Marinoscillum sp. 108: one gene and its partner. The protein of the gene in region 2 interacts with the protein of the main gene of each other region in a pairwise test. Links are inferred from orthologs where the notes say so. Each region holds a gene or a part of one and is shown on either strand. Other genes may lie near its edges.

Evidence for each region.
Region 1: the proteins of ruvC (region 2) and ruvA interact in binary tests that used the Escherichia coli proteins (3 or more experiments, as listed by UniProt). The link is inferred for Marinoscillum sp. 108 from one-to-one orthologs.

Annotation. Positions count from the first base shown.
Region 1 is NZ_LR734808.1:2,629,468-2,632,799, reverse strand. What follows is about bases 94-3,093. They hold ruvA (Holliday junction branch migration protein RuvA), read right to left. Parts: upstream 1,891-3,093; coding sequence 1,297-1,890; downstream 94-1,296. Other genes in these bases: GV030_RS10550 (NADP-dependent malic enzyme), read right to left, coding at 1,887-3,093; sprA (cell surface protein SprA), read right to left, coding at 94-1,229. Also shown: more of sprA, read right to left, coding at 1-93; more of GV030_RS10550, read right to left, coding at 3,094-3,332. UniProt on the Escherichia coli protein: The RuvA-RuvB-RuvC complex processes Holliday junction (HJ) DNA during genetic recombination and DNA repair.
Region 2 is NZ_LR734817.1:373,362-376,422, reverse strand. The notes cover bases 211-2,939. They hold ruvC (crossover junction endodeoxyribonuclease RuvC), read right to left. Parts: upstream 1,990-2,939; coding sequence 1,432-1,989; downstream 211-1,431. Other genes in these bases: GV030_RS18970 (glycosyltransferase), read left to right, coding at 2,849-2,939; GV030_RS18975 (lysylphosphatidylglycerol synthase domain-containing protein), read left to right, coding at 2,043-2,852; GV030_RS18985 (HIT family protein), read left to right, coding at 954-1,358; greA (transcription elongation factor GreA), read left to right, coding at 481-954; GV030_RS18995 (NAD(P)-dependent oxidoreductase), read left to right, coding at 211-354. In the rest of the region: more of GV030_RS18995, read left to right, coding at 1-210; more of GV030_RS18970, read left to right, coding at 2,940-3,061.

The DNA of each region.
Region 1 (3,332 bases), on a different replicon or contig from region 2:
AAATTAGGAGTATTGGTAATGGACTGAAACAGATCGTTCGCTCCGTTATCTGTTGGCACATTGCCGTCTCCAGACCCCACTTTTGGATTGCCTTTTTGGTATATCCGCTGACCTTCTCCCAAATCCATCAGTCCTAAAACTTCTCTTGTTGATTTGGTATCATTGTTTCTGTTGATCACATAGACTTCCACCCTGTTTACATTGACCCCCGAGGTAATCTGGGGTAAGGTCTTCAGCCACTTTTCGTAGTTTTCACGAAAGAAGTGTCCCAGGAAGAAATGGCGGTTCTCATCGTAATTCGAGGCTCGTACTTCAAATTCTTTTCCCTGAAAGCCACTTTCCACTGTGATGACATCACTTTTGCCTTGTTGGCGTGAGACCACTCCGGTTAAATACAACTTACCAAACTGAAGCTGGGTTTTCAACCCAAACAGTGACTGTGCGCCCGTCATGAGGCTATTGGAAACGGGCATGCTTACGTTTCCTATCTCTATTTTCTTGACAATATCCTCCTCATACCCGGTATACTCTACCTTAAGGTTGTTCTGAAAATCGAAGGTGTTATTGTTGTCAAAATTGGCCGTCACGGCCAGCTTCTCACCAATTTTACCCACCAGATTGAGTGAGATTTGCTGATCAAAATTGAACCCTCCGTTGCGCTGCTGCCGAATGGGGATGGCCGGGTTGTCTACCCGCTGAAATCGACCGCCAAAATCAAGATTGACAAATCCATTGGGCTGAATATCTACGTAACTCCCACCAAACAGTCTGTCAAATACCGGACTGATATAAAGCCTCGGGATCAGTGAACGCCCACTAATGGCACTCTCCCCATCCAGGCCTGCGGATCGCTCCTGAAAATACTCCTTGGTAATCTGCTTATCGTTGTACCGGTCATACTCCTCAAAAGTCATGGTGGTGACGGGTCGGAAATTAACATCTCCGATCCGCTCTGAAACTGAGTAGTTCACTGTGGAGTCAAAGTCAACTTCCAGGTCTATAGAAGAAGGGTCAGCCAGCAAAAGGGGTGACGGACTAATTCTATTTGAAAAAGGATCACCAAAACGATAGGCTGGCTGAAACGTTGGAGCCTTTGTTGGCGTATAAGGAGGAATAGTGTCTGTACGGACGGTGTCCTGACGAGAGGTATCCTGAAAAATAAGGACGCTCGAAGAAGCTGATACAAACGTTGCTTCAGGTAGGGATACCCAAAGGCAAAGCGATATCACACTTACCAAATGTTTTATGTAAGTTTTCCTCTTCAAATACGTTTTCCTCTTCAAACAAGAATAATACCTATGCTCTCTTCAGAGCCAGCTTAATCAACTCTTCAAGTTTAATTTGCTGTCCGTTTTGTTTCAAAATTAAATCAATACTTTTTTCTGCTGCGGGCTTGCCTATCCCCAATGTGGTCAAGGCGGATAACGCCTCACTCCTCAAACTATTGCTCGCAGAAGGCACAAAATCCAAACCTTTTTCCAAAAGACCTTCCTTCTTCATCTTGTCTTTCAACTCAAGAATAATGCGCTGGGCTGTTTTCAGCCCGATTCCTTTTACCGACTGAATGGTGCGTACATCGTCGCTCAAAATGGCCTGCTGTAGTTCCTGTGGCGACAAAGACGATAATATCATGAGCCCGGTACTCGGCCCCACACCAGAGATAGAGATGAGTTCCAAAAACCTGCGCTTCTCAGACTCCTCAGAAAACCCAAACAGAGTATGGGCATCCTCCTTGATGTGCAGATGCGTGTAAAGCTTAGTCTCTGTAAGATTTTTGATTGCTGCAAAGGTGATAAGGCTGATTTTTGCCTCATAACCAATGCCGTTGATATCCACCACCACGTAGGTCGGGTCTTTTACAGCCAGTTTGCCCTCCAGGTAATTGATCATTTTACTTTTTCTCTTTTTTCGTTCAGTTGAGCATCCACTACCGCTATGGCCACCATGTTGAATATATCCCGCACTGAACTACCTACTTGCAGTACATGTACAGATTTATTCATTCCCATAAGTACAGGACCAATGGCCTCAGCACCTCCCAGTTCCATCAACAATTTATAAGCGATGTTACCTGAGTCAAGATCAGGAAAAATAAGGGTATTGGCTGGATTTTTGGCCAGTTCACTGAAAGGATAATTCTCACGAAGTAGGTCCTTATTTAAGGCAACGTTCGCCTGGATGTCTCCATCAATGACCAGCTGCGGCCATTTTTCCTTGGCCAGTTTCACTGCTTTGGCGGCCTTTTCGGGCACCTCGCCACGGGCAGACCCAAAGTTGGAGTAGGATAACATGGCAATGCGAGGCTCGGTATCAAAAAACTTTACCACCCTGGCTGTAAGCCCGATGATGTCTACCAGCTCCTCTGCCGTAGGGTTGAGGTTGACCGTGGTGTCAGCAAAAAAGAAATTACCCTTGTTATTGCTGATGATGTACATGCCCGCCACCCGATTGATACCAGGCTCCACCCCTATAATCTGGAGTGCAGGCAGGATCGTTTTAGGGTAGTCATTGGACAATCCCGAGATAAGAGCATCACCCTCACCCAACTGCACCATCATGGCTCCAAAGTGGTTGCGGCTCCTCATCATGGATTTCTGGGCCATCTTCAGGGTCATCCCCTTGCGCTGACGCATTTTGTAAAAAACCTCTGCGTACTGATTTACCCTGGATTCCTCCTTATAGGGATCAGTTATTTTACAATCCAGTAAGCCCTCAAGCTCATTTTCTTTGATCAGAGAGATGATTTTTTCTTCGTTGCCCAGGAGAATAGGGATGGCCACTCCTTCGTCCATGGACATTTGAGCAGCTTTTAGAATGTTCACGTCATCCGCTTCTGCAAAGACCACCTTTTTGGGGTTTCTCCTGGCCCTTGTCACAATACGTGAAATCAGGCGCTGATCGATACCTATTCTTTCCTGGAGTTCCAACTCATATTTCTCCCAATCTGTAATCTCAATTCGTGCAACTCCACTGCCTATAGCCGCCTTTGCCACAGCCGGCGAGATGGTGGTGATCAATCTTGGATCCAAAGGTTTCGGTATCAGGTACTCTCTGCCAAATTTCAAGTTGCTCTGGCCATAGGCCTTGAGCACCATCTCTGGCACCGTTTGCTTAGCCAGGTTGGCAATTGCTTTCACGGCGGCCAATTTCATTTCTTCATTGATGGCTGTGGCACGTACATCCAGTGCTCCCCTGAAAATGTAGGGAAAGCCCAATACATTGTTCACCTGATTGGGGTGATCGGATCGGCCAGTTGCCATCAGAATATCTTTCCGGGTCTTCATGGCCAGGTCGTAGGCTATTTCCGGATCGGGATTGGCCAAAGCAAAAAC
Region 2 (3,061 bases):
ATTCACGTGCCGCTCACTTCAGAGACCAGGTTTCTTTTTGATGAGAAGTATTTTGCTCGTTTCAAAAACCTAAAATTCCTACTCAATACCAGCAGGGGAGAAGTGGTGAAGTTGTCAGCGGTGAATGATTTACTGAAAAGAGGCGTGCTACTAGGGGCTGGTCTGGATGTATTGGAAAATGAAAAACTGGATAAATTAACAGAGGCACAGCGGGCAGATTTTGAAGAATTGATCAGCTATCCCAATGTGATCCTGACACCTCATGTGGCAGGATGGACGTTTGAATCTTACCGTAAAATCAATGAGGTGTTAATACGGAAGCTTCAGGCAGGGGACCTTGCACAGTTAAGCTGAAATTGTAAATCATCCTCAAAAAAATTATATTTGCCTCTTTAGTAAGAGAAATAAAGAAACTATCGATACGAAGGCGGTCCTTATGGGGCCGTTCTTTTTTGTTTTAGTAGGTTAAAGAATAAAGGTATGTCAGCATTAAATTATTACACAAAAGAAGGTTTGGATCGTCTCAAGAATGAGTTGAACGAGCTTAAGACCAAAGGAAGAGCGGCCATGTCTAAGCAGATTGCTGAGGCACGTGACAAGGGAGATTTGAGTGAAAATGCCGAGTATGATGCTGCTAAGGACGCTCAGGGTTTGCTGGAATTAAAGATTTCCAAGCTTGAAGCGGTTGTAGGAAATGCCCGAGTGATTGATGAGTCCAGTTTGGATGCATCCAAAGTGGGCATCTTGTCTTTCGTGAAGATAAAGAACAAGAAGACGGGAATGGAGATGAAATATCAGTTGGTAGCAGAAGAGGAAGCTGACCTAAAGCAGAATAAGATTTCTATAAAATCCCCTATAGGTAGCGGGTTACTGGGCAAAAAGCCCGGGGATACGGCCAAAATCAATGTGCCGGCAGGGGAGATTGAATTTGAAATCATTGATATCTCTATCTGATGTCAAGTATTTTCTCCAGGATCGTAGCAAGAGAAATCCCCGCTCATATAGTGGCGGAGGATGAGAATTTTCTTGCTTTTCTAGATATCAATCCACTGGTGCAAGGACATACCTTAGTTATACCCAAGCAAGAGATGGATTACATATTTGATCTGGATGATGAGGTATTGGCCGGGCTCCACATTTTTGCGAAGAAAGTGGCCAGGGCTATAGAAGCTGTGGTGACTTGCGAACGGATTGGTGTGACTGTGATTGGGTTGGAAGTGCCTCATGCGCATGTTCATCTGATCCCGATCAATGCGGTGAATGATATGAACTTCGGGAAAGAAAAACTTTCTCTGGGTAAAGAAGACCTGATGGAAGTGGCAGAGAAGATTAAGGCCGCCTTTACGTTGGCGAAGTAGTTAGCCGAGTATCCAAGAAATAAAAAAGCACCCTGGAGATTTCTCCAGGGTGCTTTTTTTTATCGCTTGCTGATCATTTAATCCTACCGGGATTTTCCGAAAGGAAAGCTTTCCAGCTTTTAGAGGACTGCTGGGGCTTTCCTCCCTGGTAATGATGACAAAGTGCGACTGCCAGGGCGTCAGTTGCATCCAGGAGTTTGGGTGCATCATTAAACTTGAGGAGCGTTTTGAGCATAGCCGCCACCTGTTCTTTGGAGGCATTGCCATTTCCGGTGACTGATTGTTTCACTTTCTTAGGAGCATACTCCGTGATGGGGATTTCTCTGGAGAGTGCAGCGGCCATGGCCACACCCTGAGCACGGCCCAGCTTTAGCATAGATTGCACGTTTTTGCCAAAGAAGGGAGCTTCAAGAGCTACCTCATCCGGGTGGTAGTCATCGATAATGCCAATGATGCGTTCAAATATTTTTTTGAGTTTTAGCTCATGACTGGAGTATTTACTAAGATGGATCACACCAAATTGCAAGAGTTTAATATCCTGCTTCTTAACTTTGATGAGTCCGTATCCCATTACACTTGTGCCGGGATCCAGCCCCAAAATGATCTTTTCTAATGAAGTATCTTTTGACATCAATGCAAATTAACCATTACACAGAGAGATATAAAAAATCACTGGAGTGGACTGTGAAGATAATTGTCACAGGTCTTTGCATTTATTTTATCAGTACGCGGGTGGATCTGTCTGATATTAGTCTCAAGGAGGCTTTTGATAAACCTGATGGCATAATTATCTACATGATAGTGTTGATGCTCATGCCACTCAACTGGGTGTTGGAGGCAGAAAAATGGCGTGTATCAATCCCCCATGAGACGAGTTCATTTCAAGAAGCGTGGCGGAGAGTGCTGGCTGGTTTGGCCCTCAACTGGGTGATTCCGTTCACTCTTGGGGATGTGGGGGGCAGACTACTGAATGTGCAAAATGCTAAAAAATCAGCGGGGGCACTCCTGATTAACCGAACCATCCTTTTATTGATCACCCTGCTTTATGGTGGGATTTCAGTGCTTTATTATTTTGACTGGTATAATCACTGGATGTTGGCCATCCCTTTTTTGGTGGTGGGAGTTGGGCTGCTGGTATTGAGTAGTCGGGGTAATGGCTCTATGTGGATACAGGTGTTGGCTTTATCACTTCTGCGTTATGTCATTTTCACTTTTCAATTTTATCTTGTTCTGAGTCTTTTTCTCCCAGAACTGGCATGGTATCTAATCCTCTTGGGTATTGGCTGGATCTTTCTTTTCAGGTCAGTTATCCCCTCTTTTTTTGGAAATTTCGGGGTGCGTGAAGCCAGCGCAATTGTTTTCTTTCAGGCTTATGTGCCCGATGTAAGCATTGTTTTGATTCCTTGTTTGATCATTTGGATGATAAATACTGTCATCCCTTCTATCCTGGGTACAGTCTATGTTTTTAAATTAAAACTTAACATTGCGCAATGATTATTTTCATTGCGTTTTCATTGATCTATTGCGGCTTTTTGTTGTGGGCCAGGTATCACTGGTGCCGGATAGATACCTCGGTGGAAGCGGATGATGGAGGGTTGTTGACCTTTTCTGTCATTATCCCCGTACGCAATGAGGCCGCAAATATTGCCTCCATACTCGCAGACCTGCAGGCTCAGGAGTATCCTGCGGATTTGTATGAGGTT